Regions from separate parts of the Corynebacterium doosanense CAU 212 genome, predicted to be linked through region 3. Evidence: predicted binding sites of a transcription regulator. Region 3 holds the regulator's gene; each other region holds the start of a gene.

Region 1 (3,274 bases), 1.3 Mb from region 3:
GATGCGCGCGAGCTTCGCCGGGCCCTCTGCGTTGACCGCCCAGGCCTGCGCACGGTCGCTCTCCGCGCCGTCGACGTCGTTGTATGCGGCGGCGTTGATGATCGCGCTGTAGTCCCGCCAGCGCAGCTCGGGCGGGTCAGTGATGTCGAACTGCGCACGTGCGCAGTATTCGCCGCGGTCTCCGAGCACTTTCTGCAGCGCCCGGCCGAGCTGGCCATCGGCGCCGGTGACCAGGATCTTCTTGGCCGGCAGCGGATCGGTGGTCATGGGGTGGGCGAGGTCCTTCTCGGAGAGGTTGGCCGGCTCCAGGGGCCAGTCGATGTTCCGGTAGGACACGTTGGCGTATTCGGCGTCGGGGGACCAGTGGTCATTGACCAGGTAGGTGTAGGTGGTGTCGTCGATAAGCGCCTGGAACCCGTTGGCCACTCCCCGGGGTACAAAAACCGCGGTCTCGGGCCCGATCTCGTGTGTGTACGTCTCGCCGAACGTCGCGGAGCCTTCCCGCAGGTCCAGCCAGGCCCCGAACACCCGGCCGGTGGCGACGGAAACCAGCTTGTCCCAGGGCTCGGCGTGCAGGCCGCGCGTGGTGGCCTTGTCGGCGTTGAAGGACACGTTCTGCTGCACCGGCGTGAAGTCCAGCCAGCCGGCGCGCCAGTTTTCCTTGAACCACCCGCGAGCATCCGCGTGGACGGTGAGGTCAATGACCTGCAGTCCCTCGATCATCTACTGGCCTCTTTCCGCGTACGCCTGCTCCACGGCGTCCTTCTGCGGACGCCACCAGGACTCATTATCCCGGTACCACCGGATCGTCTGCTCCAGACCCTCACGCATACCGGAATCGGTGTCGGTGAATTGGGGCTCCCAGCCGAGTTCGCGGCGGAGTTTGCTCGAATCCATGGCATAACGCAGGTCATGTCCCGGCCGGTCAGCGACGTGTTCGTAGCCGTCGGCCCCCATGAGCTCGCAGATCAGCTCGATGACCTGCTTGTTAGAGACGTGGTCGTTGTCCGCGCCGATGTTGTAGGTCTCGCCGATCCGGCCGCGTTCGAGAATCGTGAGCACAGCGGCGTTGTGGTCGTCGACATGGATCCAGTCGCGCACCTGCTCGCCGGTGCCGTAGAGCTTGGGCACGCGACCGTCGAGAAGATTAGTGATCTGCCGGGGGATGAACTTCTCGACGTGCTGGAACGGCCCATAGTTGTTGGAGCAGTTCGAGATCGTGGCCCGGAGCCCGAAGGAACGCACCCAGGCGCGGACCAGGTGGTCGGAGGCGGCCTTGGTCGCGGAGTAGGGGCTCGACGGGTTGTACGGCGTGTCCTCGGTGAACCGATTGGGGTCGTCGAGGGCGAGGTCGCCGAAGACTTCGTCGGTGGAGACGTGGTGGAAGCGGGTGTCGTGCCTGCGTGAGGCCTCGAGCAGCGTGAACGTGCCGTTGACGTTGGTGCGCACGAACGGCGACGGATCGGTCAGGGAGTTATCGTTGTGGGATTCCGCGGCGAAGTGCACGACCGTGTCCACCCGGCGGGTTAGCGTATCGACGAGCGCCTCGTCCCCGATGTCACCAATGTGGAGCTCGGCATCCAGACCTTCGAGGTTGGCTGTGTTTCCGGCGTAGGTGAGGGCATCAAGAACGTCGACGTCGTAACCGCGTTCGAGCGCGGAACGAACAAAGTTGGCGCCGATGAATCCGGCGCCACCGGTAACCAGCAGCCTTGTCATGGGGGTTAGTGTACGTGCGGCCCGGGCGATGTCCAGTCGAATCGAAAAAACATTCTATTAACTCTGGACGCGGCGGGTTGGCCGGGGTAGACTTTGCCTTAGTAGAACGTGCGTTCGATCTTTCGGGGGATCGGGAACCGCGCACGTCGTACCGCAGGGGGCTTTCATGACCACGGCACTTTCCTTGACCACCACGTTGTCCGACCACGACCTCATCACCACCATTTCAGCCGCCAACGAAGAAATGAGCAGGCAGCACGCGCTCTTTCTGCTCAACCTCGCGGAGTTCGACGACCGGGGTCTGGCGCAGGAGTGTGGTGCCAGGTCCACCGCCGCGTGGATCGTCCGCATTTTCGACGTCGCAGACAACACCGCGTACGACTACCTCCGGGTGGCACGGACGGTGGCCAGGTACCGTTTCGTCGCGGATTCATTTCTGGAAGCGGGGATCAACTACTCCAAGGTGCGCCTACTGGGAAAATATCTCACCGAGGAGAACGAGATCGAGCTGGTGCTCCTGGCGGAGTCCATGTCCTACCGGGAGCTGGAACGGGCGCTCGCGGGTCGGAGCCGGGCCGGGGATCGTGGCAGCTCTGGCGGGGAAGACCAGTTCCGCCTTTGGGCGGACAAAGAGACCGGGCGAGTCAGGTTCAGCGGCGAGCTCGGACCGGTCGGAGGGCAGAAGCTTCTGACGGCGCTGAAGATCGGCGAGCTGGCCAACCTGGTCGACCTCGCGGAGATTGATCCTGAGACGTTGTCGGACGCCGAACGGCTGGATGAGGCCCTGGCTGAGGCCGAACCTGACGAGGTCGACGCTCTGGGCAGCAGCCGGTTCGGCATGCCCATGCCGGCGAAATTGATGTCGTCTTTTCTGGGCATGCTCAACATCGTGCACTCCTCGCCGACCAACACGCGCCGCGCACCCGGTGCGCAGGTGCATGTCATCTACACGGAGGACGGCCACGCGCATCTGCCTCATGCTCCTGCAGCTACGGCCGAGTCGCTCACCGGCACCATGCTCAACGGATACATGCGGGGGCATCTGCTGGATGGCAAAGGAGCGACAATGAAACTCGGGCGCTCCCGGAGGCTGGTGTCTGACGCGGTGGCGACCGCAGTGCTCACCGAGTGGATGTTCCAGTGCGCCATGCCCGGTTGCGCGCACACCCAGTTCATCGAGTTCCACCACATAGTGGAGTGGGCCCGTGGGGGTCTGACCAATCCGGAGAATCTCTTGCCGTTGTGCTCCTACTGCCATTCGCTGGTGTCCAGGGGCATCGCCGGGGTTGAACTGGGCTTCGGGGACCCGGCTCGGCTGATGTTCCGTTTCCGAGACGGGACCGTGTTCGAGTCGGTGAACCGCAGTCTGCCGTTACGCGTCGCATGCGCCGGCGAGCCCTACACCGGGGCAGCGATACCTGAGCCACCGATAGTGATCAACCAGGACTTCGATAAAGAGGGCTGGGTCAGCTTCGGGGATTAGGGAGTGCGCACATGCGCAGTCTCCCGGCCGGTATGGCGGAGCGCGAAAGAATGAATGGTCCCGCCGGTCAGG
Region 2 (3,274 bases), 310 kb from region 3:
GCATCGCGGTCAATGGCCCAGGTAGCGTCGGCGTCGCCGCCGCCCGCACCGGCCGCCCAGATCACGGCGCCGGCGCCGCGGAACAGGTCGACGAGCTCATCCTCGCTAAGGGAGGCGATGTCGGCCACGACGGGCTCGGCACCCGTGTCGCGGATGTCGGCGGCCTGCTCCTCCTTGCGGATGATGGAGCGAACGGTGTGCCCGGCGTCGATAAGCAGCGGAGCGGTACGGAGCGCGACCTTGCCGTGGCCGCCGATGATGATCACTGTGGACATGTTTTCCTCCTCGTAGGTTGTGCCACCCACGGTAGGTATCCATGAGCGATCTTGCATGAGCCGGGGTTCACCGGGTGCCGTCGGGGAGCGACACCGTCACGTTGGTCGCCTTGATGCCGGCGGTGGCGACGGAGCCGACCTCCAGCCCGAGATCCCGGACCGCTTCCGTGGAGATGAGGGAGACCACGCGGTAGGGACCACACTGAAGTTCGACCTGGCTCATCACCGTGTCCGAGGTGATGCGGGTGACCAGGCCGGTGAGCTGGTTGCGGGCGGACTGAATCTCCTGCGATGCGGGATCGCCGAGCGCCTGGTCCCTGGCGCGTTCGTTGGCGAAGGCGGCGAGGGAGGCACCGTCGACGCCGCCGTCGGTGGACTGCAACTTGCCCTGGCTGACCCAGCGGCGGACGGTGTCGTCGGAAACTCCGAGGAGGATGGCGGCGGTCTTGATCCTGATGGCGGGCATACCCCTATTGTTGCAGTTCGCTCCACACCGCGTCGTTGGTTTCGGCCCACAGGGGTTTCGCCCAGTCCCCGAAGTCCCGGTCACTCAGCGCGATCATGGCGACGCTTCTCGACGGCACCACCCACAGATACGTCCCCGCCATCCCGAAGTGGCCGACAGTCTCCGCCGGCATGGTCGTTCCCGTCCAGTGGGGTGACTTCTCCCCCCTGATCTCGAAACCCAGGCCCCAGTCGTTGGGTTTCTGCATCCCGTAGCCCGGCACGATGCCGCGCAGGCCCGGGAACTGCACCGTCATGGCCTTGCGGGCGGTCGAGGGGGCGAGAAGTTTCGGGTCCAGGAGTTCCGCGGCAAACTTCGTCAGGTCCGCCACGCTCGAGCGCGCCTCATGCCCCGCCGATCCCCACAGCTGCGTGTCCGTCATCCCCAGCGGTTCGAAGACACCGAGCCGGAGGTACTCCGCGAACGACATGTCCGCCTCCTGCGCGACCTTCTCTGCCAGCCACTCGTACCCGGCGGAGGAATAGATGCGCCTTTCACCGACGGGCTTGGGGTTCTCCCGTGAGTCGAACGCCACCCCGGACGCGTGTGCGAGCAGATGCCGCACGGTGGATCCCTCGGGCCCCAGCGGCTCGTCGAACTCCAGCGCCCCCTCCTCCACCGCCATGAGCACACCGTAGGCGCTCAGCAGCTTGGTCACGCTGGCCAGCTCGAAGACCCGGTCCACGTCCCCGACGCTCGTCGTCCCTTTTGCGGTAATCACCGCCGCGGCGTGCTTATCGACGGGCCACTGCCCCACCTTCTCCAACGCGGTTTCCATGCTCATGCTGGCCAGGGTAGCGGCCGTCCCGGACTTTGCGTTCGATTCGCACATTTGTTCTAACTGGGGTAGGGTGGGTTGCAGACAACGTCATTGCATCGTGATTCGGGGGAATCATGTACACCTCACCTGTCCTGACCACACACCACGAAAAACACCCCGGGGCCTACTACGCCACCGAGGCAGACCACCCCACAGCACACCTCGCCCACCAGATCCGCCGCAGCGAATACCAACTCTGGACCACCCTGCTCCCCGACGAGGACGCCGACTACGACCTCGCCGTCACCGCCATCCACCGCCTCACCGGCAAAGGCCGCTTCCAGATCGGCAACGCCCTCGCCGCCGTCCACCGCCTCACCGAGCTACCCCTGGTACGCGAAATCCAGGACACCACCCACCGCCTGGACCTCTCCCGCCTGATCGCCATCGACAAAGCCCTGTGCCTGCTCACCGACGAGACACTCCTCGCCCTGATCGACACCAGACTCGCCCTCTATCTCCTGCCCACCCGCCTCAACCAGCTACTACCCAGCGCGGGGCAGATCACCGCACGCATCCGCGACTGGATCCGCCTGCTCGCCCCCACCCTCGACGTGGACCACACACCCGATCCCCCCGCACCACCGACGTTTTCCGCCCACCACGGTGATGACGGGCGTTCCTACCTCAACCTCGACGCCCCCACGGACGTGGCCCTTATCATCGAGGCCGCCCTGCGTGCCCGGGTCGCCGAGGCCGGGTGCAGTGAGGCGGAGGCGCTGCGGGATCTGGTCACCGGGGCTGCCCGGGTGCGGGTGGTGCTCAACCTCTACCGCGCCCACGACGTCGAGGATGCCCCGGCGTACGTCTTCGGCGCGGGTTGGCTGACACCCCAGGTCAGCAACGCCCTGGCTGACACCGCCACCCAGGTCCGTGACATGGACAAGGTCGCCACAAAGGTGGCGGCGGGGTATCAGACTCCGGAGGATATCCGGGCGTTTGTCGTCGGTCGTGACGGTACGTGTCGGGGTCCGGGGGACAACCGCAGTGCGGCGGATGCGCAGATGGATCATTCCGTGGACTGGGCCGCGGGTGGGCCGACGTGTGCGGATAACCTCGCGTCCTTGTGCGCGCACTGTCACAACATAAAGACGGATGGGCGGATGTTTCCGGTGCGGTTGCCGGAGGGGGAGATTGTGTGGTTGTTCGAGGACGGGACGTGGGTGCATTCGGTGCCGGAGGGTCCGTTGTCGGCGAAGGCGAGGAACTGGGTGCAGACCCTGGGTCAGCGCATCACCCGCCGTCGGGAGCACCACCACGCCCCCGACCGGGAGCAGGAGGAGGGCCCGACCGAGCAACCCGAATTCTAGGAGGGCAGCACCAGAATCCGGCCCTTCAGCCCGCCGGCCTCGAGCTTCTCGTGGACCTTGCGTCCGTCAGCGATGGTCAGTCGCTGATCCACCCTGCCCTCAAGCTTGCCCGCAGCCAGGAGCGAGTTCATCACCCGCGCGGCCTCGGCGAGCACCGCCACGGGCTCATTCGGCAGGGCGAAGCCGTACACGGTGTGGTTGGTGAAGAACAGCGACTGTACGGGAAGTGTCTCCTCCTCCGAATCGCTCGCGGTGACCACGATTCTCTCGCCCGGCGCGAGCGCGTCGAACGCGGGTGCCAGCGGCATTTTTCCGGAGGTGTCCCACCAGAGATCCACTTTTTCGCTCAGATCGGAAGGCTCAA
Region 3 (3,274 bases):
ATTTCGGATTCGAAGTCCTCCGCGCTCTCGAAGGACTTGTACACCGAGGCGAAGCGGAGGTACGCGACCTCGTCCAGCTCCCGCAGGGGGTCAAGGATGGCCAGGCCGATGAGATTCGCGTCGATCTGGGAACTTCCCTTTCCGCGGATGGTCTCCTCGACCTCCTGGGCGAGCTTCTTCAGATCGTCGTCGGGCACATCACGTCCCTGGCAGGCTCTGCGGACGCCGCTGATGAGCTTTTCTCGGCTGAAAGGTTCGGTGAGGCCGTTGCGTTTGACCACCAGCAGAATCGCCTTCTCCACCGTGGTGAAGCGGCCGTTGCACTGCGAGCACTCCCGGCGACGGCGAGTGGAGGTGCCGGCATCAATCACCCTGGAGTCGATCACTCGTGATTGTTCATTGTGGCAAAACGGGCAGTACACGAGGGCTCCTAAGAGTTAAGGGGGCGGAGCTGCCCATCCTAGTGCCGGGGAGCCGGAGCCCTGGAAGAGCCGGCCTACTTCGCGGTGACCGCGGTGACGGTTTCGAACTGGCCGGGGCCCTGGCTGGAGGCACCTTCGTTGACACCGATGACGGTGCCGATGACCAGAACGGCGCCCACCGCGAGACCGAGCAGGGTGACCTTGCCGTTCTCGCGACGTTGTTCGAATGAACGCACTCGAACATCCGCTACCCCACCGGCCACGAGGGACGGTTCACCTGTTCGATCAACGGGCGCCAGGGTTCGAACACCGAGTGCGGGGGACGGCAGGGAACGGGAGGGATGGAGATCCCAGACCGCGGCCGGGGGGACCGTGCGGGAGAAGGTATGGTTCCCGGTGTTGACGTGGTTCGGAGTGTTCACTGTGAGGGTCATTTCTACCACCTTGTTGTCGTTGTGCGTTCGAGGATAACCAGCCAGCTGGACATCGAACGCCGTCTACCGTTCAAGTGTTCGAATCCGCCTGTGTGTTCGAAAGTTATCACCCTTTCGAAAACTTGTCCAGCGTTGCCGTTGAATATCGAACACAAATACGGTTTGATGGTAGACAGGAACACGATCACCGCCCGACCGCTCGCGCACGCACCCACCACGACACCGACGTGGATCCGAGGAGATACCCATGGCACCGAAGAACACCCGCAAGAAACAGCCCGACATCAGCACACTCTCCCCACGCCAGAAGCGCATCCTCGAGGTCATCCGGGACGCGGTCGTCCTCCGCGGTTACGCCCCCAGCATCCGGGAGATCGGCGACGCGGCCGGCCTGCAGTCGACGTCGTCGGTCGCCTACCAGCTCAACGAGCTGGAGAAGAAGGGTTTCCTGCGCCGCGACCCCAACAAACCTCGCGCCGTGGACATCCGGCACCTGCACGACACAAACGAGCCCGCCCGCAACGCCCTCGATGAGGTCACCGAGCGCCAGGTCCCGGAGGACGCCGGCGCCCCGAGTTACGTCCCCGTCGTCGGTCAGATTGCCGCCGGCTCCCCGATCCTCGCCGAGCAGAACGTCGACGGGTACTTCCCCATGCCCACCGAGATCGTCGGCGACGGTGAGCTCTACATGCTGCGCGTCGTGGGTGAGTCCATGAAACTGGCCGGAATTATGGACGGCGACTGGGTGGTCGTCCGTGCACAGCCGGTCGCCGAGGAAGGCGAGTTCGTCGCCGCCATGCTCGACGGCGAGGCCACCGTCAAGGAACTGCACCGTGACTCCACCGGTGTCTGGCTGCTCCCCCACAACGACGACTTCGATCCCATCCCGGGAGAGGAAGCAGAAATCATGGGCAAGGTCGTTTCCGTTTTCCGCCGTCTCTGAGGCCGGGAGTATTCCCGTTCGGGGGTGATCGGGCCTGTGTTTTCCTGCTATTGGGTTTAATCGTGGCTATAAGGCATGACAATGGGGGGCCACCACCTCCCCGCATGTGAGTCCCGCGCGAGTAAAGGCCGGTTCCCGATGTATGCAGAAGAACGACGCCGCCAGATAGCTTCCCTCACCGCCGTGGAGGGCCGGGTCAACGTCACCGAGCTCTCCGAGCGGTTCGACGTCACCGCCGAAACGGTTCGCCGCGATCTGGCGACCCTCGACCGTGAGGGGGTGGTCCACCGGGTGCACGGGGGCGCCGTGGCCAGCCAGTCCTTTCAGACTGCGGAGTTCCCCTTGGACACCCGGCTCCGCTCGGCGCAGTCCGCTAAGACCGCCATCGCCCGGGCCGCGCTCGATTTCCTCCCCGCTCCCGGCGGCTCAATCTTCCTTGACTCCGGGACCACCATCAACGCCATCGCCGAGCTCATCGGCGACCGGCCGGGCGGTGCGCGGTGGTCGATCGTCACCAACTCGCTGCCGTCGGCACTCAACCTCGCCGCCAAACACGCCCCCGATGTTCAGCTCCTCGGTGGCACGGTTCGTGCCATCACCCAGGCGGTAGTGGGCGATACGTCGTTACGCACCCTGGCGCTCATGCGCGCCGATGTCGCGTTCATCGGGACCAACGCGCTGACCCTCGATCACGGCCTCTCCACCGCAGACTCACAGGAGGCCGCGGTGAAGTCGGCCATGGTCACCAACGCCCACCGGGTCATCGTGCTGTGTGACTCCACCAAACTGGGCAACGACTACCTGGTGAGCTTCGCGGGTATCGCCGACATCGATGTGGTGATCACCGATGCCAACGCCCCTGATTTCTACGTCGACGCGCTGCGCGAGCGCGAGGTCGACGTCGTCATCGCGGGTTAATCCCCGAGCACCGCGCGTGCCGCGGCCTTCGCCTCGGCGGCACTCCGGGAGCCGACAGCGGCAGCGGCCATCTCGCGGCACTGGTCCAGAGTCACCTCGGCCAGCTGCGCGCCGACCCCGGCCACGGCGTTGGAGGCCGCGGACAGCGAGTTCACGCCGAGGCCGGTGAGCACGCACGCCAGGAGGGGATCTGCGGCCGCCTCGCCACAGACACCGACCGGCACATCATGGCGCTGGCCACCCTGGCAGGTGAGTTCGATGAGTTTGAGCACGGCCGGCTGCCACGGGTCGGTGAGGTACGCGAGCTGCGGCGAGAGCCGGTCGGCGGCCATGGCGTACTGGGTGAGATCGTTGGTTCCGATGGAGACGAAGTCGAGCGAGGGCATGACCGTGTCGGCCATGAGGGCCGCCGCCGGAACCTCGATCATCGCACCGGGCACGAGGCCACGTTCGCGGCACAGCCCGGCGAACCATTCCGCCTCGTCCGCCGTGGCCACCATGGGGGCCATGACCCAGGTCTGGGAACCCTCGGGTCGAGCCTGGGCCGCCTGGGCGAT

Evidence for each region. The regulator LexA, encoded in region 3, represses DNA repair genes until DNA is damaged. The targets are predictions, from matches to a motif close to CGAACANNTGTTCG.
Region 1: the regulator LexA is predicted to act here: its motif matches at 1,823-1,836, upstream of CDOO_RS14485 (HNH endonuclease signature motif containing protein).
Region 2: the regulator LexA is predicted to act here: its motif matches at 1,606-1,619, upstream of CDOO_RS09715 (HNH endonuclease signature motif containing protein).

Annotation. Positions count from the first base shown of each region.
Region 1 is NZ_CP006764.1:393,555-396,828, forward strand. It holds gene rfbD (dTDP-4-dehydrorhamnose reductase) at 1-723, opposite strand, end outside; gene rfbB (dTDP-glucose 4,6-dehydratase) at 724-1,719, opposite strand; gene CDOO_RS14485 (HNH endonuclease signature motif containing protein) at 1,886-3,202, shown strand; gene CDOO_RS02065 (polysaccharide biosynthesis protein) at 3,199-3,274, opposite strand, start outside.
Region 2 is NZ_CP006764.1:1,986,863-1,990,136, forward strand. It holds gene CDOO_RS09700 (NAD(P)H-binding protein) at 1-275, opposite strand, end outside; gene CDOO_RS09705 (TOBE domain-containing protein) at 343-741, opposite strand; gene CDOO_RS09710 (serine hydrolase domain-containing protein) at 746-1,564, opposite strand; gene CDOO_RS09715 (HNH endonuclease signature motif containing protein) at 1,675-2,910, shown strand; gene CDOO_RS09720 (zinc-binding dehydrogenase) at 2,907-3,274, opposite strand, start outside.
Region 3 is NZ_CP006764.1:1,678,895-1,682,168, forward strand. It holds gene nrdR (transcriptional regulator NrdR) at 1-422, opposite strand, end outside; gene CDOO_RS13955 (hypothetical protein) at 497-658, opposite strand; gene lexA (transcriptional repressor LexA) at 1,104-1,799, shown strand; gene CDOO_RS08280 (DeoR/GlpR family DNA-binding transcription regulator) at 1,938-2,717, shown strand; gene ptsP (phosphoenolpyruvate--protein phosphotransferase) at 2,714-3,274, opposite strand, start outside.